One region of the Parasphingorhabdus cellanae genome, then DNA from elsewhere that is predicted to be linked to it. Evidence: predicted binding sites of a transcription regulator. Region 1 holds the regulator's gene; each other region holds the start of a gene.

Region 1 (7,442 bases):
CTCTTTAAAATACGGATCATTCAGCGCCATTTCTTCAAGCTGCAGCGCAACATCGAAGACTGGATCAGAAACTTTCAGTGCGTCGAATACTTCCCGAACGGTTTTCTGCATAACCGTCGCGCGCGGGTCGTAGTTTTTGTACACCCGGTGGCCAAATCCCATAAGACGGAATGGATCGTCCTTGTCCTTGGCGCGGGCGATATATTCCGGAATACGGTCTGGATGTCCAATTTCATGGAGCATATTCAATGCCGCTTCGTTAGCGCCGCCATGGGCAGGGCCCCAGAGGCAGGCAATGCCAGCGGCGATGCAGGCGAACGGATTGGCGCCGGAAGAACCAGCAAGCCGAACCGTTGAAGTGGATGCGTTCTGCTCGTGATCGGCATGGAGGATGAAAATCCGATCCATCGCTTTTTCAATGACGGGATTCACCTCATAGGGTTCTGCGGGAACGCCAAAGGTCATTCGCAAGAAATTACCGGTATAGCTCAGGCTGTTATCCGGGTAGAGAAACGGCTGACCAACTGCATATTTATAAGCCATCGCCGCAATGGTCGGCATTTTTGCGATCAACCGGTGGCTGGCAATCATGCGCTGCTGTGGATCATTAATATCTGTGCTATCATGATAGAAAGCGGAGAGCGCGCCAACAACACCGCACATGATCGCCATGGGATGCGCGTCACGGCGAAAGCCCTGATAAAAACCGCGCAATTGATCATGCAACATAGTATGGCGAGTAATCGTGCTAGTAAAATCGGTATATTCGTCGGAAGTTGGCAGTTCTCCGCGCAGCAGCAAATGCGCCACTTCCATAAAGCTACTGTGCTCGGCAAGCTGTTCGATTGGATAGCCGCGGTGCAGCAATATGCCTTCGCCGCCATCAATAAAAGTCAACTCAGATTCACAGCTCGCGGTAGAGGTGAAGCCAGGATCATAAGTGAACGCGCCGGTTTGTGCATAGAGCTTCCGGATATCAACAACATCCGGTCCTTCGGTTCCCTTCATCATCGCGAATTCGTGATTTTCGCCGTTGATATTAAATCCTGCGCTATTGTTGCCCACAATATTGTCCTTTCTGACCCTGAAACTTCAGGTTACTTTATCTGATCTGCAAGACGATCCAATGACTCTTCCTTGCCCAAGAGTATCAGCACGTCAAAAATTCCGGGTGAACTGGTACTTCCCGTCAGAGCGGCCCGCATAGGTTGTGCGAGCTTCCCTAACCCCAATTCGGCGGCCTCTGCTATGGCTTTTACTCTGTCCTCTGTTGCCTCGATCGTCCAATCTTCAAGGTCGGCCAAGGTCGAGTGAATCGATTCAAGCAGCTGCCGTGCGTCAGCATCTAGCAGAGATTGTGCCTTCTCGTCGAGGTCAAGTGGTCGTTTTTTATAGAGAAAAAGGCTATTATTAGCCAATTCGATAAGATTCTTTGCGCGGCTTTTTAAAACCGGCATGGCTTGAGCCAATAAATTGGAGTCAGCAGGTGATAATTTAGAACCAAGCTCTTCCTCAATCCATGGCGTGGTCAGGGTAACAAGAGCGCTATCATCGGCTTCTCGAATATATTGTCCGTTCAAATTTTGAAGTTTTTTGGCATCAAAGCGCGACGGCGATTTTCCAACGCCGGAAAGCCCAAACCACTCTATCGCCTGAGCGCGCGAAATAATTTCGTCATCACCATGGCCCCAACCCAAACGGAGCAAGTAATTGAACATGGCGTCGGCCATGATGCCGATATCGCGATAAGCCTCGACGCCCAATGCGCCATGCCGTTTGGAAAGTTTGGCGCCGTCATTACCGTGGATTAGGGGGATATGCGCATAGGTCGGTTCTCTCCAACCCATAGCGCGGATCATAGCAAGCTGTCGGAACGCGTTGTTGAGATGATCATCCCCGCGGATCAGATGGGTCACGCCCATATCATGATCGTCGACCACAACCGCTAGCATATAAGTAGGTGTTCCGTCTGAACGCAGCAGGATAAAGTCATCAATCTCACTATTTTGAACAGACACCTCTCCTTGAACGGCATCTTCGATTGCCAATTTGCCACCGGTTTCGGTTTTAAGACGGACAACATAAGGCGCGCCCTCTGGCGCTTCAGACGGATCACGATCACGCCAGCGACCGTCATAACGCATCGGCTTTTTCTCGGCTTTCTGCTGCTCGCGCATGGCGGTCAGTTCTTCCGGTGTAGCAAAACATTTATAGGCATTGCCGGATGCAAGCAGCTCATGCGCAACTTCCGCATGACGCGTCGCGCGTTCGGATTGAAAGACGGTTTCGTCGTCCCAATCCAGCCCCAACCATTCCAGCCCTTCTGAAATGGCATCAATCGCTTCCTGGGTTGAACGGGCCTTGTCGGTATCTTCGATCCGCAGCAGCGCTTTCCCGCCATGATGTCTTGCAAATAGCCAGTTGAACATCGCGGTGCGCGCACCACCAATATGCAAAAAGCCCGTCGGAGAGGGGGCAAAACGTGTAACGACTGTGTCGGTTTCTTTAAGAGTCACGCTTGATTTCATCCTGTGTTAGGCAAATGCGATGCAGAGTGGTTTTGATCTCGATAGCTCTGACGTAGCGCATGAAAAATTAAAAAGGGTCACCATTACTGGTGTTGTTGGCAAGGCCCTTAGCATGCTGTTTCGCGCCCGACAATTGCCTGAATATGTTAGAAATTCGCAAATTTTTGGGCAGCTTGAAATATGCTTGGAAAAAGAACGCGATCAGCTACCGCTTTGGGTGCCGGTTGGCCTTAGCACGGGAATCGCGAGCTGGTTTTTGATGGCCGATTCTCATTTATGGATTGCATTTATCGCTTTCTGCCTGGGCTTGGCTGTTTTTGTCAAATTGATGGGGCAGGGGACGCGCATCGGCTCAGCCATTTTCTGGTTTCTCTTATTTCTTGGCGCCGGCTGTGCGATCATGTGGATACGATCAGTGTCCGTTGCGGCCCCAGTTTTGGAACGTCCAACCGTAGCGACTTTCTATGGTGAGATCGAAAAGACCGAAATCGTGAGCGCGCGTGATATCTTTCGCCTGACCCTCGATACGCATGAGAAACAAGGTTTGCCTCCGCGCGTGCGGTTGAATGTACCGATTGACAAAGCAACGGACGATTTGAAGGCGGGTGCTGTTGTCCAACTACGCGCCCGGCTTATGCCACCGGCCATGGCGTCCTTGCCGGGTGCTTATGATTTTTCTCGCCGTGCCTGGTTCATGGGACTGGGTGCTACGGGCCAAGCACTTGGAGATATAAAGGTCATCGAGCCCGCAAAACCGAAGTGGGGACCTATGGCTTTACTACCAGATTATCGCCAGAGGCTTTCCAATCATGTCCAGTCTCAGATGGACGGTGGGGCAGGAGCCATTGGGGCAACGCTTGCGACTGGCGATCGCGGGGCCATTAGTGACGAAGATGCTGAGGCAATGCGCCGCAGCGGGCTGGCGCATCTTCTGTCGATCAGCGGGTTGCATGTGACCGCGATTGTCGGCGCGGTTTATCTACTGGTGATGCGGGTATTGGCCTTGTTCCCGGCATTGGCCTTGCGCTTTCGATTGCCGCTGATCGCTGCCAGTTGCGCGGCGGCAGCAGCGCTGGCCTATACATTGCTAACGGGCGCACAAGTCCCAACGATAAGGGCTTGCATTGCGGCATTGCTTATACTGACCGCGCTCATCATCGGTCGGAGCGCCATCACTCTTCGGATGGTGGCTGCTGGCGCATTGCTGGTCCTGATCATCTGGCCTGAATCTTTAGTGGGCCCCAGCTTTCAACTTAGTTTTGCGGCCGTTACGGCGATTATCGCACTCCATACCCACCCAAGGATTCAGTCTCTTTTTTCTCGAAGAGATGAAGCTGTTTTGAAGCGTTTTGGCAGAGCGATACTGGCTCTGTTTTTGACGGGACTTGTTGTGGAATTGGCACTGATGCCGATTGCGCTCTTCCATTTTCACAAGGCTGGAATTTACGGCGCTTTAGCGAATATCATTGCAATTCCGCTCACTACATTTTTCATCATGCCACTCGAAGCCCTGGCATTGTTGCTCGATATCGTGGGTCTGGGCGCACCCGTCTGGTGGGTTTGTGAAAAAGCGCTCAACGGTCTTCTGGTTCTGGCTCATTATGTGTCCGGCAGCCCAGGATCGGTAACGATGTTACCAACCATGCCACTGGCGGCTTTCGGGTTGCTGATATTTGGCGGATTGTGGTTGGCGTTGTGGACTCAGCGTTGGCGGGCATGGGGACTGTTGCCGGTATGTTGCGGGACGCTGATCATACTGACAGACCGTCCGCCAGATATCTATATCACTAGCGATGGGCGACATGTTGGTATCCGCAATCAATCAGGAGAACTGGCAATGTTGCGGACCAGCAAAGGCGGTTTTGCATATGATATGCTTTTGGAAAATGCCGGTATTGATGGCGATGCCATAGCACTGGAGAACTGGCCCAATGCTCAATGCAATGTCGATAGTTGTACGGTGATCGTTGAAGCGTCTGATAGAAACTGGACTATGGTGACGACGCGCAGCTCTTATTATATTCCGGCTCTGGCGCTATCTGCCGCCTGCAGCCGAGCCGATATCGTCGTCAGTGAAAGGCGCTTGCCCGCCAGTTGTCAGCCGCGCTGGTTCAAGGCGGACCGCACGCTTTTGCAGCAAGTTGGTGGCATGACGATCGACCTTGAAAGCCAACAGGTGAAAACCACGTTGAGCGACACTGGGCGTCAAGCATGGACGCGTTTCAGCGATCCCGAAAAAAGGCCGAATGCAGAGAAAGCCGGCAAAAACCTAATTATAACGCCGCAATAATCCTGCCATTTTGCCCTGTATACGTACTTCGCCGGCACCAAATATTTGTGGTTCATAGGCTGGGTTAGCAGGATCAAGGCGAACCTGACCGCTGTCTTTAAACAGATATTTGAGCGTGGCTTCCTCATCATGGACGAGTGCAACTACAATTTCGCCATTGCGTGCGGTTTCGGTACGCTGAATGAGCGCGTAATCACCGTCTAAAATGCCCGCATCGATCATCGAATCACCGGATACTTCCAGTGCATAATGTTCACCCGATCCCAAAAGGGCCGCCGGCACGCTGAGCGCAGATTGTCCTTCTAGCGCCTCAATCGGCACACCAGCGGCGATCTTACCGTGAAGCGGGATTTCAATCACATCATTGGACGCCACCGGAATCTCTTTCATCGGAGCAGAGCGAACCGCGTCAGGCATGATATTGACGACATTGGACGGTGCCGGTTTCAAATTACCGCCTTCGGGAAGTTTAGTAACCTCCAGAGCCCGTGCGCGATTGGGTAGCCGCCGCAGGAAGCCGCGCTCTTCCAAAGCGCTGATCAATCGATGGACACCCGATTTGGATTTCAATCCCAATGCGTCTTTCATCTCTTCAAAAGACGGGGATACACCAGATTCCTCCAAGCTATTATGGATGAAACACAGCAGTTCATGTTGTTTGGGCGTGAGCATATTTCATGTCCTTATCGGGAACGAATAAAGAACAATTATGAAACAAATAGGGTTAAGTCAAGCCATTTCAGATGGCTATATAAGAAACTTCCGCACCTTTTTGCTGTTCCGGACTATGCGCCGGGCGATAGAGCAGCGCATTGGCTGCTGCGAGTATGGAAAGCTTGGCGCTATCCTGGCTGTCAAAAGCGGTGATGCCAGATCCATCAACCTTGGCTCTTAGAAATTCTGCTCGCTGGCTAGTCGCTGGTAACATCGAAGAGGATGTCGCGCTCTGCATGACGGGCATGTAATCTTCTGCTCCGGCGAGATAACGGATAAGCGGTACCAGGAATAATGTCGCCGTGACAAAGGCAGATCCAGGGTTGCCGGGCAAGGCGACGACGAGGCTGCTGCCAAGCTTTCCGGCCATAAGCGGTTTGCCCGGTTTCATAGCTATTTTCCAAAAATCCGTATGGCCTCCCAGCCGATTAAAGGCAGGCGCGACGAGATCATGGTCACCCACCGACGCCCCGCCGATGGTAACAATTATATCGCAATCTTCCGCGCTTTCGAGAGCGGCGCAAAGGCTATCCATATCGTCCTTGATCCGGCTAATTGATCGGGATTTGGCAGGGAGCTGATCTAGCATCGCAGCGATCATGACATCATTGCTCGCCGGTATCTGATGCGCTTCGGTATCGTCACCCGGCGCGACGAGTTCGTCTCCAGTAGAAAGGACTGCAATTTTCGGAGTACCGCCAACAGACAAGTGGCCGGCGCCGGCGATGACGGCGTGCCCCAAGGCTGCGGGATTAAGTTGCAAGCCGGCTTTCAAGGCGACATCGCCGGCTTTAAAGTCGCCGCCAGCATGCCGCACATGGCGGCCTTTAACCGGCGAAGGATCATCTATCAGCTGGATCTTTGCACCGTCCGATTTTACATTTTCCTGCATCACGACCGTATCGGCGCCCTCCGGTAACAGCGCCCCCGTAAAGATACGCGCTGCCTGGCCAGCCTGTATCGGCGGGCAGGGCGGGCTTCCCGCCTTGCATTCGCCGACCAGCTGCCAAGGTCCGGCGCGGTCGTCAAAGGCAATGGCATAGCCATCCATCGCGGACATATCGGCCGCGGGCTGGCTGCGTTTTGCGATAAGATCTTCCGCAAGATAGCGGCCATTGGCCTCTCCCACCGGAATTGTTTCTGATGGCGACCGCTGCGCCATGGCAATCAGCCGCTTTTGCGCTTCTTCCAGAGGCAATAATGGCTTCATTCGGCCGTCCAGTCTCCCGATTTTCCGCCGGATTTTGATAGCAGGCGAATGTCGCTGATGACCATGTCCTTCTGCATTGCTTTGGACATATCATATACTGTCAAGAGCGCAGTCGAAGCAGCCGTCAATGCTTCCATTTCCACGCCAGTTTTACCGGTAAGCCGGGCCATGGCCTCAACCCTTATGCCATCATCCAGAAATTCAAATTCAACGGCGACCTTGCTGAGCGCCAGCGGGTGGCAGAGCGGGATCAGCTCGCTGGTCTTTTTCGCCGCCATGATCCCAGCAATCCGTGCGGTGGCGAGCACATCGCCCTTTTTCATTGCGTTGGCTTTAATCGTTTCAAGCACCTCTGCAGCCATATGGATCACACCTTCAGCGCGGGCTTCGCGTATCGTGTCGTCTTTGGCCGAAACGTCGACCATATGGGCGGCGCCATCGCCATCTATATGGGTGAGTTTGCTCATTTAAGCCTCTTCTCTACTTTGGACTGCCGGTTAAAAGCTGACGCGTGGCTGCTTCCACATCATCCTGCCGCATGAGCGACTCTCCGACCAAAAAAGCGCGTGCGCCAGAGCGAGACAATCGCTGACAATCATCATGCGTGAAAATGCCGCTTTCGGAAACCATGATCCGGTCGTCGGGCAACAGTTTAGACAGCCGTTCGGTTTGTTCCAGACTGGTTTCAAAAGTTTTGAGA
Region 2 (7,442 bases), 1.2 Mb from region 1:
AACAAACCAAAAGCTGGAAAGTGCTTGAGCAATTGACCGATTGGTTATTGGATAATGGCACCGAACGATCTGACACACTGATTGCTTTAGGCGGTGGCGTCATTGGTGATCTTACTGGTTTTACTGCCTCAATCCTGAAACGCGGTTGTCGGTTTATCCAGATCCCTACCAGCCTGCTCGCGCAAGTTGACAGCAGCGTCGGCGGGAAAACCGCTATTAACAGCCGTGCTGGCAAGAACCTGATCGGTCGTTTCAACCAACCGCAATTTGTCCTCATTGATCCGCTGGTGCTTGGCACATTGTCTGACCGGGAATTACGCGCTGGCTATGCGGAAGTTGTCAAATATGGCTTGATCAACAATGCGCCTTTTTTCGACTGGTGCGAGGAAAATGGCTCCGCCTTGTTAAATCGCGACCCCGAGGCTTTGAGCTATGCCATAAGCCAAAGCGTCCAAGCCAAAGCCGGAATCGTTGCGGATGACGAGAAGGAACTCAGCGGCCGCCGCGCGTTACTCAATCTGGGTCATACATTCGGCCATGCGCTAGAAGCTGAAACCGGTTACTCGAGCAAACTGGTTCATGGCGAGGGCGTGGCAGCAGGTATGGCATTGGCCTTTCATTATTCTGAAAGGCGTGGTCATTGTGGTGCAGCCGATGCGCGCCGTGTAGCCGCTCATTTGAAAGATTCAGGACTACCATACAGCTTGAAAAGCGCTTCGATCGATGCTTCGGGTGAGCAGTTGGTTCAACATATGCTGCATGACAAGAAGATGACCGCGGGGAACCTGCCCTTTCTGTTGGCCAATGGCATCGGACAGACTTTTCTTGCGGATGACGTTGAATTGAAGGACGTCGCCATGTTTCTCGATCAGGCTGAATAGGGTTAGTCTCTAATCCCCCTTATTTGAATCGCCAAGGCCAAAACCAATATGTTTTCCAGCAAGCATATCGCCAGCAGCGCGCTGTGCCTCCAGGCGATCGCAGTCCATCTGCCTGAATTCCCTATCAACCTCATCAATTAGCGATTCATCAACGTCGATCGCCATCATCGCCTGACGAGCCAGATGGATGGCAGATTCGAAAACTTCCCGCTTCGCCCCGGCGATACCCGCTTTTTTAACCTCCAGCAGATGAACGCGATCATAGGCGCGAACAAACAGCTTTGCTTTAGGGAAGGACATTGCAATCATTTCCAAAGCCTCCGCAGTCAAGCCTGTGCCATCCATGCAGAAGACAATTGCGGCGCATTGGTCACCGCCCGCGCCGCGCAAAAGATCTACACGAGTTCCATCACCATAGAAAACCTTGCGGCCAAATTTCTGACTCACGTCAATTTGCTGCGGCTTGATGTCAATGATCGTCACGGGAACATGTGCGCCGCTGAGCATCTGGGCCACAGTCTGTCCAAAACGGCCGTGACCAACAACAATGACAGATGACTCTTCCGCAAGCGAAGGATCATCAAGATCGACTTCACCTTCTGTACGGGCCACATTGAAACGTTCGACGATCAACATCAATAAGGGTGTTGTTGCCATGGAAACCGTAATCACAGCGCCAAAAAGGCTACTGGCTTCCGGTTGGATCAGCAGCGCTTGCTCAGCCTCAGCAAACAAGACAAAACCAAATTCTCCGCCCTGGCTAAGCAGCATGCCCATGCCCAGCGCAGGCAGCGTATCCATTCCGAACAATTTACCCAGACAGAATATGATGAGAATTTTTGTGGCGACCAGCGCAATGGCGGCACCGAACACAAATGCTGTATTTTCCGCAATTACATCGACATCTAGCATCATGCCGACGGCCAGAAAGAACAACCCCAAAAGCAAAGATCGGAAGGGATCAATATCCGCCTCCAATTCGTGGCGATAGGGGGAATTGGCGAGCATCACACCAGCGATAAACGCGCCAAGCGCAGGTGACAGACCGATCAATTCCATCAAAGCGGCACTGCCGAACACGGCTACCAGTCCTGCGACTATGAAGAGTTCACGCTCGGCAATCTTCCCTATGAGCTCTAACACAGGCTGTAGCACGTATCGTCCAGCCAATATCAAACCACCGATTGCAGCAACGCCAAGTATAGCGGTCATCCAACCAGACAGCGCTCCCGGCTCATCGGGTGCTCTCGACAAAACTCCAACAATGGTCAGGAGCGGAATGATCGACAAATCCTGAAACAACAGGATCGAAAATGCTTTCTCTCCGGTTGGTGTGTTGAGCCGCCCTGAGGATTGGAGCATTGGCAGCACCTGTGCCGTAGATGACAGCGCGAGCGGCAGGCCAATTGCAATCGCGGCGGCGAAGGTGAAATTTGTTGTCGCCATGATCAGCAGGAACAGCGCCAATCCACAGAATGCAACTTGACTCATTCCCAGTCCGAATATCGCTTGGCGTAACCGCATAAGACGGGCGGGTGCCAGTTCCAGTCCAACGAGAAACAGGAGCAAAATGATCCCTATCTCGGAAAATTCGAGAATGGTCTCACCCTCGCTAATCAGGCCAAATCCTTGGGGACCAATAAGGATGCCAGCGATCAGATATCCGAGAACCGCCCCGATACCGAATTTGCGGAAGAGGAGTACCAATATCAAAGCAGCCCCGAGCATGATGAAACCGCCCAGCAGCAGATCACCCATATGTGCTTCCGCGCCTTCCATCTTCTAAGCTGCCTCGCTTGCAGATGTAGCTGCTTTGAAGGCAGCAAGAATCGCGTCATAGGGCAATAATATCGCTGCGTGGCGACCTTTGTGCTCTTTCGCGGCCATCAGGTGCTCCATATTCGCCCAATCGCCGGGACTGTCGTTCACACCTTCCAAAAAACCGGCAAGCTGCTGTCTTGTATCGGCGATTTCGTCAGCACTCTTGCTGACCGCTTCTGTCGCAAGTATCGCGGCAGAAGCTTGGCCTAAAGCACAGGCGTTCACCTCTATGCCCAATTTTGCAATCTTCCTGTCGTCAGACAATAGAATATCCGCAGCAACGCGGCTGCCGCATGCGCGTGATCGGACCTCGGCTGTTCCATCAGCCTTGTCGAGCCTGGACTGATGCGGGATCGAAACCGCCAGTCGCAGGATTTCACGGGTATAAAGTGCTGCGCTCATTCTGCTGCCTCCGCCATTTCCCGGCGCTCTTCAACAAATTCAACCAGCGCATCGCCACTGGCATTAAGCAGTGGATAAGTTCGGGAATCTGCGATCCATTCCGGCCGCGCCTCTCCTGCACCATAGATGCTGTCGTAAACTAGCACCACCAGCAGATACGCGAGCGTTGCGCCAATCAATCCTTTGACCATCCCAAAACCAAATCCAAGCACACGATCAATTGGTCCAAGTAGTGATTTGCGTGACTTCCGACCAATTGATTTAGCAATCCACCGGCCCAAAGCATAGGTTACGATAACAATAGATCCGAACGCCAAGACCGAAGCCCCGCCCTCATTGCCAATCGGGGCAATTAGAAAATCCGTTACTGGCGCGTGCAAAAACCGCACGGAAAAAATGACGAGCACCCAAGCGATCAGAGACAGCGTTTCCTGCACAAAGCCGCGCATGAAGCCGAACACAGCAGCGCCGCCCATTAGCAACAATACGAAAATATCAAGACCAGTCATAAAGACTAGCTAATCGCGGCTAAGCATATGGTCAACGAGATTGGCAAGCGTCCCAAAGTTCACAGTATTCACACCCGTCGGAGCAGGTTCTTTTGAGGCTGGAATGAGCGCCCGGCCAAAGCCAAGTTTCGAGGCTTCTTTAAGCCGGAGCGCCGTGTTGGACACGGGACGAATCTCACCAGAAAGCGCTATTTCACCAAAAATCACAGCATCGCTTGGCATCGGTTTTTCAGCATGGGCGGAAATCAAGGCCGCCGCCACCGCCAAATCAGCCGCTGGATCGGTCAGCCGATAACCACCAGCCACATTCAAATATACTTCTGCCCCAGAGAAACTCAGCCCGCATCGTGCTTCCAACACAGCCAATATCATCGCTAGACGAGAGCTGTCCCAACCAACAACCGAGCGGCGCGGGGTTGCTCCACTTGCCAGCCGAACAGTCAAAGCCTGTATTTCAACCAATACCGGGCGGGTTCCTTCAAGCGCAGGAAAAACAGTCGCACCAGTTACCTCTTCACTGCGGTCAGTAAGAAACAGCGCGGAAGGATTTTGAACCTCGCTGAGTCCCATTTCTTCCATAGCAAAAACGCCGATTTCATCGGTCCCGCCAAAGCGGTTCTTTATTGATCTTAATATCCGATATTGATGGCTACGCTCGCCCTCAAAGCTCATCACCGTGTCGACCATATGTTCCAACACGCGTGGCCCGGCGATATTACCGTCTTTGGTCACATGACCGACCAACATGATCATCGTGCCATGTTCTTTGGCAAATTTTATGAGTTCCTGCGACGATGCGCGCACCTGACTAACCGTTCCGGGAGCCCCTTCGATAAGGTCGCTATGCATGGTCTGGATCGAATCAATCACAACAAAATCCGGCGCATCTTTGCCTAGCGTCGTCAGTATATCACGAACCGATGTAGCCGAGGCCAATTTGACTGGCGCCTTACCCAGACCCAGCCGGCGAGCCCGCAAGCGCACTTGATCTGCGGCTTCTTCACCGGAAATATAGGCCACTGAGCACCCCGCATCAGCGAGCCGTGCAGAAACCTGAAGCAAAAGCGTCGATTTCCCGATTCCCGGATCGCCACCCATCAGCGTTGCCGAACCGGCGACAAGTCCACCGCCAACCGCGCGATCAAATTCTTCTATCCCTGTCTTCTTGCGCTCTGGCAGTTGGATTTCCGAATCCAGCCCGACCAGCCGAACTTCCCGGCCGCCACTCTGCAAATTGTGCTTAGCCGCGAATATAGTGTCGCCCGCCTCTTCAACCAGCGTATTCCACTCGCCACAATCTGCGCATTGCCCCTCCCAGCGATGCGAGATAGATCCACAATTTTGGCAGACATATTTTTTCTTCGGCTTCGCCATCACACTCTTCTACTAGAACAAATATAGAACGTTATAGTTTTCCGCGGCTTTTTCAACTGCTTTCCTGCTTGCGTGATTCCCTTCACCCTGCCACTCTTGAAACAATGCGCCAGAAGGAACTCAGACTCGCTCTTATCTGCTATGGCGGCGTAAGTCTTGCCATCTACATGCATGGTATAACCAAGGAAATCTGGAAGCTCGCAAAAGCCAGCCGGGATTTCCACGATGGTGAGAAAAATGGTACATGCAGTCGCGGAACCTATTATGATATATTGGCGTGGATCGAGCAGGAAACCGCGGTAAAGCTGCGGATATTGCCTGATATTATCGCCGGTGCCAGCGCAGGCGGGATAAACGGAATTTTCCTGTCCCAAGCGATCATCGCGGGTGAATCACTCGAACCGCTGACCGATATGTGGCTGGAAACAGCCGATGTCGATACGCTGCTCGATCCGGACGCGAGACCGCTATCGCGCTTTTCGAAATTCTGGGCAGAACCTATTGCCTGGATGGCGCTGGGCCGCAAAGGCGGAGCGGTGGAACAGACCGTCTCCAAAGAAGCGCGTGAAGAGGTAAAAATGAAGCTTTCCCGCTTCGTTCGCGCCCGCTGGTTTGCACCACCTTTTGGCGGAAAGGTATTTTCCGGCCTGATCATGGACGCGCTGGCGACGATGAAAAAGACGGAACGCGGCCCCAAATTACTGCCACCAGGCCAGCCGCTCGATTTATTTGTGACAGTGACCGACTTTGTTGGTCATCCGGAGAAGCTACAACTCCATAGTCCGCCGGAGGCTTTGGAGATGGAACACAGAATCACAATCAGTTTTTCGACCCGAGGGACAAATCGCAAAGATATTGCTGATCCTGCGGAACTGGTCTTTGCTGGCCGCGCAACCGCCAGCTTTCCGGGTGCCTTTCCACCCTTCACTGTCACGGAACTGGACAGCATATTAGCGGACCGTGATTATGTCTGGGCCAATCGCTCCAAATTCCTGAAACGCATTTTACCCAATCAAAGCCGGGCCGGAACCGCTGATGATACGGTGCTGATTGATGGCTCGGTACTGGCCAACGCGCCTTTTGCGCAAGCCATTGAAGCGCTTAAAAACCGGCCCGCCAAGCGCGAAGTCGATCGGCGGTTTGTCTATATCGACCCACGGCCGGATCTCGACGTCGCCAAAAGCGACCGGGCGCTACAGCGTTTGCAGGCAGCGCAAGAGGCGGAAGATGAGAGCCTGCCCGGTTTCTTCTCCACCATTTTTGGAGCGATTTCGAATATCCCGCGCGAGCAGCCTATTCGCGACAATCTTGACGATATTTCGCGGCGATCCAATCGAATCATCCAGATGCGTCAAATAACCGACAATTTGCGCGGCGAAGTCGAGCAGAATGTCGAGGCTATTTTCGGTAGGACCCTGTTCCTCGACAAGCCGACAGCTGCGCGATTGGCTGCATGGCGGCGCAAGTCCCGGGACAAAGCGGGCAAGCTTGCGGGCTTTTCCTACAGCGCTTACGGCCACCTTAAACTCGCGACTGTGCTCGAAGATATTACCCATACGGTCAGGCGGGCCAAGGCCGACGCGAATATCCACAATCATCAGGCTATGCGGGAAGCGTTATGGAAAGAACTGCGCCAAAGAGGCTTTGAAAATATCGCGAAAAAAGGCGGCGCCGGGCCATCGAAAATGGCGGCTGATTTCTTCCGGGAACATGATTTGGGCTATCGCATCCGCAGGTTGCGGTTTTTAGCACGCCGGTTTGCCGAAGATCTGGATAGCGCACATCCCGATGACTATGCGGTGATAGAGCAAATGCATGATGTGATTTACGATTGCCTGTCTCTCTACATCGAGCGGGAAACGATCGAATATCTCGGCGATGATTTTGTTGCGCTGGCCATCCAAGCAGAGGATCATCCATCTGCCATGCTGGACAGTCTGGCTAAGGCGCGAGACCTTGTTTCCGCCGATGCCCTGGTCGATGCCAAGCTAGCCGAAGCAATGGCGGGATTGCCCAAGGCGGAGCGACGTTCAATGCTGCTCGCGTTTCTCGGTTTCCCGTTTTATGACGTCGCCACCCTGCCCCTTTTGCAAGGCGAAGGCCTGGACGAGTTTGACCCAATTAAAGTCGACCGTATTTCGCCTGAAGACGCCAAGTCGATCCGTAAAGGCGGCGTGGCATCAACATTAAAAGGTATCGAATTCAATAACTTTGGTGCTTTCTTTAGCAGAAGCTATCGAGAGAATGACTATCTCTGGGGTCGGCTGCACGGAGCGGAACGGATGATTGACATCGTCCTGTCCACTCTCCCTGAAGCCAAACGCCCCGACGCAATCAAAACACTGGACTTTAAAAAGACACTCTTCCGCGCGATTATTGACGAAGAAGAAAAACGGCTCACCAAAGTTGGCCCGCTAATTACGTCGCTGCGCAAAGAGGTTAATCGCGCGACCCC
Region 3 (7,442 bases), 400 kb from region 1:
CATCTCTTGTATTGCAATCCCGCCTTGCAAAGTTCACACAATTCACACGGGTAATCCTGCGACCGCGCGAGCCCTTGGCCGCTCCAAAGTTCACACAATTCTCACCCCCTGCTGGTGGTTCGGGTGATAAAGCGGATTTGTTTCGTAACGCCTTGAATGTCGCGAATTTAACGGGCTTGTGAGTCATGCTGTCTCCCTAACCAAACTCATCCGTGTAGGACAGCATGATTTTATATTGGCAGCACGCACATCATGGCCCTAAAGGTCAAATCATGGCATCGCAAGAAATCGAAAATCTGGTTCAGGCCCTGTCGAAGCTTCCGGGCCTCGGCCCGCGTTCGGCGCGCCGCGCGGTACTATATCTGCTCAAGCGGCCCGAGACGACCATGAAGCCGATATTGGCAGCGATGGAACGGGTGGATGCCAACATGGTAACCTGCGGGATTTGCGGCAATGTTGATACGCAGGATCCCTGCCAGATTTGCAATGACCCGCGGCGCGATGAAAAATCGCTCTGCGTAGTCGAGGATGTATCCGACCTGTGGGCACTGGACAAATCACGACTGTTTCCCGGCAAATTTCATGTGCTGGGCGGCAGGCTATCGGCGCTGGATGGTGTGCGGCCTGAGGATATCGCCATCGACAAGCTGCTCAACCGGGTGGAGCAAGGCGGCATTGATGAAGTCGTCCTTGCGATGAACGCAACGCTGGAAGGGCAGACAACCGCCCATTATATTGCGGAACGGCTTGAAAATTTCCCGCTGCGACTCAGTCAGTTATCCCATGGAATACCGGTCGGCGGAGAACTGGATTATCTCGACGAAGGGACTTTGGCGCAGGCGCTGCGGTCGCGGCGGCCGATTAGCGGGGACTAAACGAACACCGACTCTAAGGTTTGAATCGGTTCCCAGAAATAGAATTTTTGACCAAATATTGTGCACGGAAGCAACATTTGTTGGTTCTAAGGGCCTGTTCCATCGCCATGAATATTTGTCAAAGCGGCCTTTCACCTAGGTTTTAGCGGAACAGTTAAGCGGCTAATTAAACGCCCTTGACGGACCCCTATTATAGGGCGCACATTGCACAACATAATAATAAAAGTCAGTACTCCCCAATAATATAAATAAAGACTGACAAGCAGGAGAGAGCATGATGAGGAAATCCATTTTACGCAACAGGTGCGCCTTGGGCGCGCTGACACTGGCCATGGCTATGACCCCCGGGCTGGTTCATGCGCAGGATGTGCAGGATGACGATGACGCAGAGAATATCATCGTTGTTACAGGTTCCTACATTCGCGGTACGCCCGAAGATGCTGCGGTTCCCGTTGATGTTTATACCAGCGCTGATCTCGCACAAAATGGCGTGTCTTCACCGCTGGAGTTTATCAAAGACTTGCCTGAAGTCGGCAGCGTTCTTGGTGATTCCAACCAGTTTTCTGCGGACGCACAGGCCAATCAGGGCTTTGGTTCGGTAAACCTTCGTAACCTTGGGCCAACGCGAACATTGGTATTATTTAACGGTCGACGGACGCTGACGGCACCGGGCGCCGTTGGTGGCGGTTTCGGGGATACGAACTCTATTCCCCTTTTCGCACTTGACCGTGTTGAAATTCTGAAAGATGGCGCAGCGGCTACCTATGGTTCTGATGCCATCGCTGGTGTGGCCAACTTTGTGACCAAAACCGGTTTTGAGGGCGTGGAGTTGCAAGGCGACTATGACTTCATCAAAGGGTCTGATGGCAACTATACCGCCTCTATATTGGTCGGACAGAATTTCGGTGATCTGAATATCATGGCCGGCTTTGGCTGGCAGCATCGTTCCGAACTGGAATCGACCGATCGTTCCTATGGTTTTCAGCCTTACAACGTAAACCCAGCGGCGTGGTCTGCCTTGGCAACGCCTGGTACATTCATTGTTCCGGGGACAGGCTTGGTTAGAGATCAAGGTTGTAATGAACTGGGCGGAGTGGAAGATACTTCGGGACCAAATGGCACCGGCGCATCCCTTTGTCGTTTCAGTTTTATACCGAACGATAACCTGGTGGAGGAAGAAGATCGCTATCAGGGCTATATTCAAGCTGATATTGATCTATCAGATACATTCCGGTTCCATGGTGAATTTACTTACGCGCAAACCGATCTTGATCGCATCGGAACCTCACCGGGTTACCCACCGTTGCAAGGTCCGGGGGGAGCTCGGCTCGGTGGCGGTTTCTCCATTTCTCCTGACAACCCAGGCATACCCGCATTTGAGACTCAGAATGGGCTAGGAGCAACTCCGGGACCTATCGGTGTTCTCTTGTGGCGTCCCTTTGGTTTTCTTGGCAATCCGACAGATCCCGGCAGGGGTTCTGGACGGCAGACAGCCAATAACAAAGCTTTTCGTCTGTCCGGTACGCTGGAGAAAGATTTTTCCGAGACGTTGCGCGGCCAATTATCTGTGACCTGGGCCAACTATGAACGGCGCCGCAGTTCCCCAGGGATTGTTGGTTCTCGATTGCAGGACGCACTTAATGGTTTAGGCGGTGCTGACTGTGATCCAGCCACCGGTACACCGGGCGTTGGCGGATGTCAGTGGTTTAATCCTTTTGTAAATGCTGGCCCCGAAAACCCTGCATTGGGATTAACGAACCCTTTCTATGTTCCGGGAAGCGAGAATTCGACCGATCTGATCGAATTCCTCCAGATTGATAACGGGGTGGAGGAAACCGAAGATACATTGGTAGTAGACCTTATTTTTACCGGTGAGCTAGGCATCGATCTTGGCGGTGGCAACATAGGTTGGGCTGCCGGCGCACAATATCGCCAGCTTGATTTTCTCTCTCGCCCTCTACGGGCCGAGTCCAATCTCGACCTTAACCCTTGTGTGATATTGGGTGACCAAAGCTGTATTGGCGGCGGTCTTGATGGCGCTGGTTCGTTTATCTTCCTTGGGGGAACGCGTCCCGAACGTTTGGATCAAGACATTAAAGCCATTTTTGCCGAAGTTGCCGTTCCGATTACCGATACATTGGAAATTACCGCGGCAGCCCGTTTTGAAGATTATGGCGGGTCCATTGGATCAACATTTAATCCTAAAGGCGCCATTCGTTGGGAGCCAACCGATTGGCTGGTGTTGCGAGGATCGGTGGGTACTACCTTCCGCGGTCCGTTGGCGGCACAGGTTTCGAACAATGCTGTGACTTCACTCGCGGCGATTGGTGCCGCGAACGGAAACTTTAAAGCAGTTGATATTGCCGGTAACCCAACGGATCTAGGGCCGGAAAAAGCGTTCAGCTATAACATTGGCGCGGTTGTTGACTTTAGCGGCTTTACTTTCTCAGTTGATTATTGGAGTTTCGATTTCAAGGACGAAATCACAAGAACCGATGCACAAGCGATTGCCAATAGTGTTATATCGTTGAGTATTCCTGACCCAGCGAATCCTGCAAATACCATCCTAGTAGCGGATTGTTCAAACCCATTTGCTGGATTGATCACATTCGATGGCGGTTCGTGTGTTCAAAACACCACATTGGGTACGAACATCTCTAGGATCCTCACGCAATGGGTCAACGGTCCGAAAACCAAAACCTCTGGTTTAGATTTCGCCGCTAGCTACACCACCGATATAGGGCCGGGCGTTTATACTATTGGCGTCAATGCCAGCCATATTTTGGAATATGATATTGGCGACTTCAATTTGAATGGAAACCTGTTGCGAGAAGGCTTCAGCGCTGTGGGACTGGCCAATCTGGACAGGGCGCCAGGCACCATCTCGCCATGGCGGGCCAATGCCTATATCAACTATAATGTTGCTGGCCTGAACCTGCGTTATGGAGCGACTTATATCGCGGGCGTTGTCGACGAGCGATGCCCTGCATTACCGGATCCATGTGCCACTACCAATTTCGGCGACACCAATTTTGGTCGGAATATCTCGAACTATACGCAGCACGACTTCCATGCCGCTTACGAGCTTCCGATTGATGCATTTGACGCGCAGCTACAATTCTCGATTGAAAACTTTACTAACGAAGAAGCATCGGCGGCGCGTTTGCCACTAGGTTATAACCCGTTTATTGGTAATCCATTGGGCCGCGTCTTCCGCCTTGGCGCAAAAGTTGGCTTTTAGAGTTTGATAACTGAGATAGGGAAGGGGCTCGCCATTGGTTAGGCGGGCCCTTTTTCTTTATACGTCAAGCAACATTGCGACTGGTTGACGAATCTCGGCAAAATCCCTAAATTTCTGACATGGCTATATTACCAATCCTTGAAGTTCCTGACCCGCGTCTGAAAACTGTTTCAGAGCCAGTCACAGTGTTTGATGACGAGTTGAAAACCCTCATCGCGGACATGTTTGAAACCATGTATGATGCGCCGGGTATCGGTCTTGCCGCCATTCAGGTGGGTGTGCCGAAACGGATTTTGGTGATCGACCTGCAAGAACCGGTGGAGCATGATCATGAACATGGCGAGCATTGTGACCATGATCATGAGGTTGTTCGTGATCCCAAGGTGTTCATTAATCCGGAAATTCTTGATCCGTCAAACGATTTGAATGTCTATAGCGAAGGCTGCCTTTCGGTGCCGGAACAATATGCCGATGTTGAACGCCCCGCCACGATAACTGCACGCTGGCAGGATGTAGACGGCAAACAATATGAAGAAAAGATGGATGGATTGCTTGCGACCTGTTTGCAGCACGAAATGGATCATCTTGAGGGCATATTGTTTATCGACCATCTGTCCCGCCTGAAACGCCAGATGGTGCTGAAGAAGCTTGCGAAACACCGCAAGGAAGCGGCTTAACCCTGCTTCTTTCGCCATTCTGAACTCGTTTCAGGACATTCTTCACAAACCCGCGCTATTCAGACCCGGAACGAAGTCCGGGCGGACAGGTAAGTTGTTTATTGTAACGGACAGTTACAGCCCTATTGCATGTGCCGCATTGACCGTCTAGGTTCTCCTTTCGTTCCATCATGAAAGGACAGGCGTTGGACGTTGTTTTTGTTCTCTTTATTGCAATCATTACGCTTGTAATCGGTCTCTTTGCGGGCTGGTTCATGGGTGGCCGAACAGCGGCGGCGGCAACGAAGGCGGCAGAGGATACCACTGCCTCGCTGCGAACCATGCTCGACGGTGTGCAGGAAGAGCGCGATACCGCACGTTCCGAACGCGATGCCATTCGCGACGACCGGGATCAGGCCCGGCAATCGCTTGCATCACTAGAGGCGGACGCGCGTAATCATGAGAAACAATTGCAGCAATTGGTCGAAGCGAAAGAATCGCTCTCCGCGCAATTTTCGGAAGTTGGCGCGAAGATGCTCGAAACCGCGCAGCGCCAGTTTCTGGAGCGCGCCGATCAGCGTTTTGACCAAGCCAATGAAAAAGGCGGAGAGAAAATTGCAAAGCTTCTCCAGCCCGTGCATCAAAGGCTTGCGACTTATGAGGAATCCATCAAGAAGATCGAGAAAGAGCGTACTGAATCCTATGCCGGAATTACGGCAACCATAGAACAGGTTCGGCAAGGACAGGACCGGGTGCAGCAGGAGGCAGCACGCCTCGTCAACAGCTTGCGCAACGCGCCCAAATCACGCGGGCGCTGGGGCGAGCAGCAGCTTAAAAACGTGCTCGAAACCTGCGGTCTGTCGGAACATACGGATTTCGTAACGGAACAGAGTATTGATACTGATGAAGGGCGCCTGCGTCCCGATGCCGTGATCAGTGTGCCAGGCGGCCGCAAGCTGGTGATCGATGCAAAAGTCTCGCTGAATGACTATCAGGACGCGTTTGAAGCTGAGGATGACGACGCCCGCAGCTTTGCGATGGCGCGGCATTGCAATTCGATGAAAGCCCATATCGATGGTCTGTCCAAAAAGGCTTATTGGGACCAGTTTGAAGATGCGCCCGATTATGTGATCATGTTCGTGCCTGGCGAACATTTTCTGTCCGCTGCCCTGGAACATGAACCGACGCTTTGGGATCATGCTTTCGAGAAAAAGGTCCTGCTCGCCACGCCAACCAATCTCGTCGCGATAGCACGCACAGTGGCCGGTGTCTGGCGACAGGAGAAAATGGCCGCAGAGGCCAAGCAGATCGGTCAATTGGGCAAGGAAATGTATGACCGGCTTGCCGTTGCCGGAGAGCATCTGAAGCGCATGGGGTCAGGCCTTGGCAGCGCGGTCGGTAATTATAACAAATTTGTCGGCAGCTTTGAGCGCAACGTCATGGCAACGGGCCGCAAATTTGCCGAACTCAACGTCGAGACCGGCAAGAAAGAACTGGAGCCTGTTGCAGAAGTCGAAGCATTGCCGCGCTATTCCAATGAAGTGGAGGCATCGCTGATCGAAGATGATCGTGAAATAAAAGACGAAGCGGCCGAATAGGACCGCTCCAATTTATCCGCTTCCATCTAAGTGGCTTCCGCTGCCTCTGGATCGGACAATATTTCGCCGCCACAGCCATTATGATAGCCGCTTCCGCTAACCGATACTTTCACGGTATCCGCAAATATACGATCGCTCATGCCGTCATTGCACTCTTCGCCGGAAACAATCGTAACACTGATATTATCTTTATCGGTGAAGCCTTTGACGTCCCAACCGGTGGCGGTCTTCTTCATCCGCTGAACGGCAAGACTGAAATCATTATTGCCATCTTGTGATGTGTGGATAATCTCGTCATTTTTTATGTCGACTGTCCAGCCAGGTTCGGTTCCGTAGGCTTTATATTCAGTCAGTTTTTCTTCCGTTACCACCGTATCTTGAGGCTCTTCGCCACAAGCCACCAGTAAAAGCGGTAGAATTGGCATAACCAATAGTGCATTTCTCATAATTCTCTCTCCCAGATATAAGATAGCATAGAGATGAATATTACCAAATAGTGTTTATTTGCGCCGCTGGTTGAGCACTTCATAGGCCATGACAGCGCTGGCGACCGCCGCATTCAAGCTGTCGGCTTTGCCCATCATCGGCATTTTTACCAGCACATCGCAAGCGGCTTCATAATCCTGCGGTAGCCCTTGTGCTTCATTTCCAATCAATAAAAATGTCGGCGCTTCATAGCGAACCGCCTGATAGTCTTTATCCGTATTCAAACTGGTCCCGACCAGTTGTCCGGTGCCGGAGCGCAACCAGTCGATAAAATCCGGCCAAGGGGCTTGCGCAACGTGCTGCGTAAAAATAGCGCCCATGCTGGCGCGTACGGCTTCGACAGAAAAGGGATCGACACAATCATCGATCAAAATCAGGCCGCCAGCACCGACAGCATCACCGGTGCGCAATATCGTCCCAAGGTTCCCGGGATCTCGTAGCGCTTGCGCCACCAGCCAAATATCGGACGCATTGCGGTCAATATCAGCAAGTGCCGTGGGGTGGTCTTCATAAATCCCAATGATCGATTGCGGATTGGATTTGCCCGACAGCTTGGCGATAATGGCTTCGCTGGTTTCAATGACCT
Region 4 (7,442 bases), 220 kb from region 1:
GCATCTTCGGTGAGATCGTAGGGGAATCCGAATGTGTCGTAGAGTTTGAATGCCGTCGCGCCCGGCAAGGTATCGCCCTCACTCATGTCGGCAATTTCGGCATCGAGTAGCTTTAGGCCCTTGTCGAGAGTCCGGCGGAAATTTGTTTCTTCCCGTAATAAAGTCTCCTCAATCAGTGGTTTCGCGCGGATCAATTCCGGGAACGCATTGCCCATTTCTCCGGTCAGCGCCCCAACCATACGGTGCATGAGCGGGTCTTGCGCGCCCAGCAAATGCGCATGGCGCATGGCGCGGCGCATGATCCGCCGCAGAACATAACCGCGGCCCTCATTGGCCGGCAGTACGCCATCGGCAACCAGGAATGATGATGCGCGCAGATGATCAGCGATAACGCGATGACTAGCTTGATTATCACCCGTTGTGTCTGTTCCGGTTAATGTGCCCGACTGCGCAATCAGCGCCTTGAACAGATCAATGTCATAATTATCATGCGTGCCTTGCATCACCGCTGCAACGCGTTCCAATCCCATCCCGGTATCGATGGAAGGCTTTGGTAAATCGACGCGATTACCATCAGCATGTTGTTCATATTGCATGAACACCAAGTTCCAAATTTCTACGAACCGGTCACCATCTTCATCCGGGCTACCCGGAGGGCCGCCGAAAATATGACCGCCATGATCGTAAAAAATCTCGCTACAAGGTCCACATGGTCCCGTGTCACCCATGGACCAGAAATTATCATTGGTCGCAATGCGGATTATGCGCTCTTCAGGAAGACCTGAAATTTTGCGCCACAGATCAAAGGCTTCATCGTCAGTGTGATAGACGGTCACTGTCAGCCGATCAGCAGATATGCCCCACGTCTTGGTAATCAATTCCCAGGCGTTTTGAATCGCTTGTTCCTTGAAATAATCGCCGAAAGAGAAATTGCCGAGCATCTCGAAAAACGTGTGATGACGGGCTGTATAACCGACATTGTCGAGGTCGTTATGCTTGCCGCCAGCACGCACACATTTCTGGCTCGACGTGGCAGTGGGATATTTACTCTTCTCCGCGCCCGTGAAGATGTTCTTGAAGGGCACCATACCCGCGTTGATGAACATCAACGTCGGGTCATTATGCGGAATAAGCGGAGATGAAGGCACAATTTCATGTCCTTGATCAGCGAAATATTCCAGAAAAGAGCGTCTTATATCGTTCGTTGTAATCATGGACTGGACTTAGGCGAGGCCCGGGCGGTTTACAATCCCGTCAGTGGAAGCATTAGCTAAATTTGCCGCGCGATCAGGCATAGGCATAGGGCCCACCTTTTTCCAAAGCTGTTTGATATTGTGGCCGATCATGAATCCGCTTGAGCCAGGCTTGTAAATTGGGAAAACGGTCATCCAGTCCTGCTCGTGATTGACTGGCTTCCAAAGGAAAACTCATCAACACATCGGCCGCAGTGAGCTCGCTACCAGCGAAATAGGGCCGGGACGAGAGTTCGGTTTCAAGCCAAGTGAGTAAATCCTCTACCATGCCCAATATCGGCTTCTTTGCTGGCCAGCCCAGAAAGCCAAGGCGGTTGATAACGAGCGCACCGAATAGCGGCGGCATCATCGATCCTTCGGCAAAGTGCAAATATTGGGTATAAAGCTTAGCGCCAGTTTTGTCTTCTGGTGCGCCCAATGTCCCACCAGCCTTGGTAACCAGATATTCGACAATCGCTGCTGTTTCGATGATCACCTGACCATCATCTTCTATCATCGGTGATTTACCGAGCGGATGAATAGCCTTCAAACTGTCGGGCGCGCGCTGCGTCTTGGGATGACGCTCGTAGCGTTTGATTTCATAGGGTAGCGCCAGTTCTTCTAGCAGCCAGAGAATACGCTGCGACCGGCTATTTTCCAGATGATGAACGATGATGGTCATAATGCCCCTTTTCAAAAGATCGCTTACTTCACCGGTTCAGTGCTTAGTACGTCCGAAGTTCACGAAAATTCCGCGCGAAAGCCGTTGTAAGATGAAAAACCGGTGAGGCTTTTCCAACTTTTGACAGGAAATTGCGGGATGGCAAATGAAAAGGGGCCGTCCTAACTATCGGGGGACAGAAGGACGGCCCGGATGCCGAGGTTCGCCTCGGGGGAAACGAACCGGCAAACTTGAAATTTAGAAGAAGGAAGCTGCAGAAGGGCAAATCCGCTTCTGTAGCTTTCTATTTGGTTTCTTCACTAACGTCGGTATCGCCGTCAGCGCCAACTGGGCCGGTCATCATTTCCTCGGCAATTTCTTCTTCATTGCCGCGAATCTGATTTTCCAGCTTCGCCATCATTTCAGGGTTTTCGAGCAGGAAGCGTTTCGAATTTTCGCGCCCCTGACCAATGCGCACCGAGTCATAAGAGAACCACGCGCCAGATTTCTCGACCACGCCAGCTTTGACGCCAAGGTCGATAATCTCTCCGACTTTGGAAATGCCCTGCCCATACATGATGTCAAATTCGACCTGCTTAAATGGCGGTGCGACTTTGTTCTTCACCACTTTCACACGAGTGGAGTTACCCACAATATCGTCGCGTTCCTTAATCTGACCGGTGCGGCGAATGTCAAGACGAACCGATGCATAGAATTTCAGTGCGTTGCCGCCCGATGTGGTTTCAGGATTGCCGTACATCACGCCAATTTTCATCCGCACCTGGTTGATGAAAATCACCATACATTTTGAACGACTGATCGAACCGGTCAGCTTGCGCAGTGCCTGGCTCATCAAACGCGCCTGCAGGCCCACATGGGTATCGCCCATTTCGCCCTCGATTTCAGCCCGCGGAACAAGGGCGGCGACTGAATCGACCACCAGAACATCGATCGCGTTAGAGCGCACCAATGTATCGGTAATTTCAAGCGCCTGCTCTCCGGTATCAGGCTGAGATATGATCAACTCGTCAATATCCACGCCCAATGCATTGGCATACACAGGATCAAGGGCATGTTCAGCATCAACAAAAGCTGCCGTACCGCCTGCTTTCTGCGCTTCGGCGATGACATGCAGCGCCAAGGTGGTTTTACCTGAACTTTCAGGACCGTAAATTTCAATCACGCGACCTTTTGGCAATCCCCCGATGCCAAGCGCGATATCCAGTCCCAAGGAACCGGTAGAGACCGATTCGACCTCCATCGCTTTGCGAGAGCCCAGCTTCATCGCTGAGCCTTTACCAAAGGCGCGATCAATCTGTGCCAATGCGGCGTCGAGCGCCTTTTGTCTGTCTGATGAGTTCAATTGATTATCCGATTCTACGACTTTTAAATTGCCGGCCATTTGCCTGTCCCCTTCGCTAAATGCTTGTACGTTATCAATCAATGATGGATATGATGTACCGCATTTGTTCTACCAGAACAAGAGTGGAACAGAATTTTTCTGAAAATCTATAATGTCTTTATATTACAGTATTTTGCAGGTTATTCTATAGGCTATTTGGCATGTTCGGCCAAAATTTCTCCGACGGCTTCTGCAATTTGTGCGACAGAAAATGGCTTAGGCAGGAACGCAACATTATCGAGATCGATCGATTTGCGCAATTGTTCTTCCGCATAGCCGGACATGAACAGAATCGGCATATCGGGATATTTTTGACGGACCTCTTTGGCCATCGCAGGACCATCCATATTCGGCATGACGACATCTGACAGGATCATATCGAAAATCTCTTCGCCCTCACCTAACGCATCAATATGTTGTAGCCCCTCTTCACCATCGCTGGCGGTGACAACCGTATAGCCTTGGCGCGTCAATGCGCGTTCGGCGACAGCGCGCACCATGTCCTCATCCTCGACGAGCAAAATATGGCCACTACCCCATAGCTCTTTCTTGGCGACCGCTTTAAGCGGCTCCATAGTCTGGGCCGTTTCCTGCTCCGACATCTGGTGGATCGGGAAATAGATAGAGAAGGTCGCGCCTTCGCCCGGTTTAGAATCGGCAAAAATATATCCGCCCGACTGTTTGACAATGCCATATACTGTAGACAGCCCCAGACCCGTTCCCTTGCCGACCTCCTTGGTAGTGAAAAACGGTTCGAAAATCTTGCCGATCAACTCTGGCGGAATGCCTTTACCAGTATCAGTGACAAACAAAGCGGTATAATCACCCACTGGCAAGATATCTCGCTTTAGCGCCCGCACATCGGAGGCGGCGACCATTTGCGTGGTAATGGATATTTTGCCGCCATTGGCGCCGCTGGCTTGGATCGCATCGCGCGCGTTCACGCCGAGATTAATGATAACCTGCTCCAACTGTCCTGGATCAGCGCGTACCAACCCCAGATTGCGACCATGCTTCACCTCCAGTTCGATGCTGTCATCGAGCAGTCGTTTAAGGAGATTGGAGACATCCGCTACCACATCGGGCAGCTGCAAAATCTGCGGTCGCAGAGTTTGTTGGCGTGAGAAAGCCAGCAATTGTCGCGTCAAACCAGCCGCCCGATTGCTGTTATTCTTGACCTGTTGAATATCATCATAGTCGCTGTCGCCTGGGGCATGTCGTAACAGCATCAGGTCACAATGGCCGATAATAGCGGTCAATATGTTATTGAAATCATGCGCAACACCGCCGGCTAATTGCCCGACCGCTTGCATCTTGGTCGCCTGTGCGACCTGGCTCTTCAACTTGGTCTCTTCGCTGTTATCCTTGATCGACAGCAACACCGCCGCATCGCCCAGCCCTCGGATCCCTGCTATACCCAAGGCAACAGGGTCTTCCCCGCCTGAACGCAGCCGCACCGCGAGATCGCCGGACATCGAAGGTCCGCTGGCATAGCGCCGCACGGCATCCGCCACCGCCGACTTATCGTCGCGGATCATCAGATCGCCGGGATAAAGCGGTTTCTCCCCTTCCCGCAACCCGGCAACTTTGCCAAAAGCATTGTTGAAGAATAGGAAACGGCCATCACGATCCGTCAATGCGAGACCAAGCGGCAACAGCGACAGCATCGATTCAATCTGTTCGAGCGCCTTGCCGCGCTCAACCATGCCGCCATCATCGTCGATCAACAGGATCAGCGCAGGGCCCTTTTCCTGATTGCGGTCTAATGGAATATGAAACAGACGTACCGGTGTGCCGTGTCGGCCATCCCGTTCAAAAAAGATTGTACCCTTGTCATCGGAACGCATGAAGTTGATGAAGTTGCGGCCTGATATATTGGCTTCTTCCCGGCCAGTCGCTCGCAGCGCGAAACCTTGATTGGATCCCCTGATCCGTCCCTCACCGCCAATGACAGCCGTCAATACGCCAGCTTCGGACAGCGCCCGGCCGGTGGCTCCACCAACCATGCGGATCGTATCTTCCAATATGTCACTGCGTCGTTGTGGTTTGAATTGCCACAGCAAATATTCATCACCCTGCCCTGCGCGCATAACTTTTGCATTATATTCCGCTACGCCGCGCTTCAAACCCTCGGCATAACCGCGGCCATCGCGCCATGCGTTGCGCCCTGCCGTGGCGAGGAGATCATTGCCACCATCCTGAAGTGGCAATTCCGGCGGTACGGCTGGGCCATTGAACCATTTGGTGAACAGCTCGTTCGCACAAACCAGCCGCCCGGCTCGATCGGTAATCGCCAATCCCAGTTCAGACTGATCGGCCACTAATCTGGTCACTGCCCAATCGGCTAAAGCAGAAGACTCTTCATTGGCGGCGCTATCTTGGGGCCGCAGAAAATAGACGACCGCAGCGGTCGTGACCGCCAGCGCCAGGAAAGCAAAGAGCAGCGCGGTATTTTGCACCTGCCAATAGAGCAATCCCAACGACCCGGCGATTGCAACCACCAGCAACAAAACCCGCAAGCGAGTGTCATTGGTCGTTTGTTGCGTGCTTTGGTTTAACAAGCCAATATTGTCTCTTGCTTCACTTGCCATCAGTTTCGCTATCTAAATCCAATTTCCTAATCCGCTTTTGCCATTTTCTGGCGGTCCACCAACGCCAACCAAAAGAACTGATGAGATAGCCCAATGATGAAAAAACGATACCCAATAACAGAAAACCAAAAGCGGTTACGCCGGCCTCACGGACAAACCAGCTCAGCCAGATACCAAATTCGCCGCGGATCTGGTTGTTGATCGGCTGCCCATAGGTCATCGCGTCGATGCGCAGCGCAAATTTCCCGATCTGATTGGCTATCGCAATCCAGAATGGATAGGTGAAGGGATTGGTGATGAATGTGGTCAGGGCTGCGATCGGAACGTTCGCGCGAATCGGAAGCGCCAAAAACACGGCACCGAATATCTGCCCTACCGGGATCAGGAATGCTGCCATCATGCCAAGCGCTACGCCGCGCGGCACCGACCGGCGTGTAAAGCGCCACAGGTCCGAACGCAAAAAACGGTGCGCTATTGGTTTGAGATAGCGGTTTTCAGCCATCCCCTTCCGGGTCGGCATTTTATCTTCGAGCCAACGGAAGATGCGCATAATCGTCCGCGCACCCCAGTCCTTACCCTGTGAATTGGGGCCCGAGGAATTTGGATCAGCCATGTTCGCGCATCAACCGCCCTTGCTGGCGTTTCCAGTCACGATCTTTTTCGGTCGCGCGCTTGTCGGGAGCTTTCTTACCCTTGGCCAAAGCAAGTTCGATCTTGGCCCTACCCTTGCTATTAAAATAGATTGATAGCGGTACGATGGTCATACCCTTGCGCATCACCGCGCCATAGAATTTGTTAATTTGACGCCGGTTGAGCAGCAATTTACGCGGCCGCTTGGGTTCGTGGTTATGGCGATTGCCATGGCTCCACTCGGGGATATTGGCATTGATCAGCCAGACTTCATCATCTTTGACTTCGGCATAGCTCTCAGCAATCGTCCCGGATCCGAACCGTAGCGATTTCACTTCAGTTCCGGTCAGCATGATCCCCGCTTCAAACTTCTCATCCAGATGATAGTCATAGCGTGCGCGCCGGTTTTCCGCGACGACCTTTTGTTTGTCATATTCAAGAGGACGGGGTTTGGCCATTAGATCAAGCCAGCTCCTTCTAGCGCTACATCGACGGCCTTGCGCGCTTCATCCGAAGGCGGCGTCATCGGCAGGCGTAAGTCGGTCGGAAAACCTTCAACGACCCGCGACAGTGCATATTTTACCGGTCCCGGAGACGCATCGGAAAACATCGCCTTGTGGAGCGGATAGAGCTTATCGTTCAACTCCCGGGCCTTTTCATAGTCGCCAGCTGCACAGGCCGCTTGAAATTCAGCGCATAGTTTCGGCGCGACATTGGCGGTCACGGAGATACATCCCGCGCCACCAGAGGCATTAAAAGCAAGCGAGAGTTCATCCACACCAGACAACAGACAGAAATTATCATCGCAAGCAAGCCGGTGATCGGTGACCCGGTCAATTTCGCCGCTGGCGTCCTTGATCGCGATGACGCTTGCCAGTTTAGATAGAGCCGCAACCGTTTCTGGCAATATGTCAGTCACTGTTCGT

Evidence for each region. Region 1 encodes LexA, which represses DNA repair genes until DNA is damaged. Its sites were predicted from a motif close to GTTCCNCNCTTGTTCT; they were not measured.
Region 2: the regulator LexA is predicted to act here: its motif matches at 5,002-5,017, upstream of radA (DNA repair protein RadA).
Region 3: the regulator LexA is predicted to act here: its motif matches at 4,945-4,960, upstream of J4G78_RS02220 (DNA recombination protein RmuC).
Region 4: the regulator LexA is predicted to act here: its motif matches at 3,370-3,385, upstream of recA (recombinase RecA).

Annotation. Positions count from the first base shown of each region.
Region 1 is NZ_CP071794.1:46,644-54,085, forward strand. Features, by position in the region: gene J4G78_RS00240 (citrate synthase) at 1-1,038, opposite strand, end outside; gene gltX (glutamate--tRNA ligase) at 1,098-2,528, opposite strand; gene J4G78_RS00250 (ComEC/Rec2 family competence protein) at 2,548-4,818, shown strand; gene lexA (transcriptional repressor LexA) at 4,798-5,490, opposite strand; gene J4G78_RS00260 (molybdopterin molybdotransferase MoeA) at 5,558-6,742, opposite strand; gene moaC (cyclic pyranopterin monophosphate synthase MoaC) at 6,739-7,209, opposite strand; gene trpC (indole-3-glycerol phosphate synthase TrpC) at 7,223-7,442, opposite strand, start outside.
Region 2 is NZ_CP071794.1:1,215,995-1,223,436, forward strand. Features, by position in the region: gene aroB (3-dehydroquinate synthase) at 1-881, shown strand, start outside; gene J4G78_RS06025 (monovalent cation:proton antiporter-2 (CPA2) family protein) at 891-2,639, opposite strand; gene J4G78_RS06030 (iron-sulfur cluster assembly scaffold protein) at 2,664-3,104, opposite strand; gene J4G78_RS06035 (CvpA family protein) at 3,101-3,613, opposite strand; gene radA (DNA repair protein RadA) at 3,623-4,987, opposite strand; gene J4G78_RS06045 (patatin-like protein) at 5,092-7,442, shown strand, end outside.
Region 3 is NZ_CP071794.1:444,792-452,233, reverse strand. Features, by position in the region: gene recR (recombination mediator RecR) at 273-875, shown strand; gene J4G78_RS02230 (TonB-dependent receptor plug domain-containing protein) at 1,150-4,116, shown strand; gene def (peptide deformylase) at 4,236-4,793, shown strand; gene J4G78_RS02220 (DNA recombination protein RmuC) at 4,979-6,370, shown strand; gene J4G78_RS02215 (hypothetical protein) at 6,397-6,816, opposite strand; gene J4G78_RS02210 (TrmH family RNA methyltransferase) at 6,871-7,442, opposite strand, start outside.
Region 4 is NZ_CP071794.1:3,609,407-3,616,848, reverse strand. Features, by position in the region: gene alaS (alanine--tRNA ligase) at 1-1,214, opposite strand, end outside; gene J4G78_RS17310 (glutathione S-transferase family protein) at 1,288-1,914, opposite strand; gene recA (recombinase RecA) at 2,198-3,295, opposite strand; gene J4G78_RS17300 (response regulator) at 3,448-5,886, opposite strand; gene J4G78_RS17295 (DUF2062 domain-containing protein) at 5,876-6,499, opposite strand; gene smpB (SsrA-binding protein SmpB) at 6,492-6,974, opposite strand; gene dapA (4-hydroxy-tetrahydrodipicolinate synthase) at 6,974-7,442, opposite strand, start outside.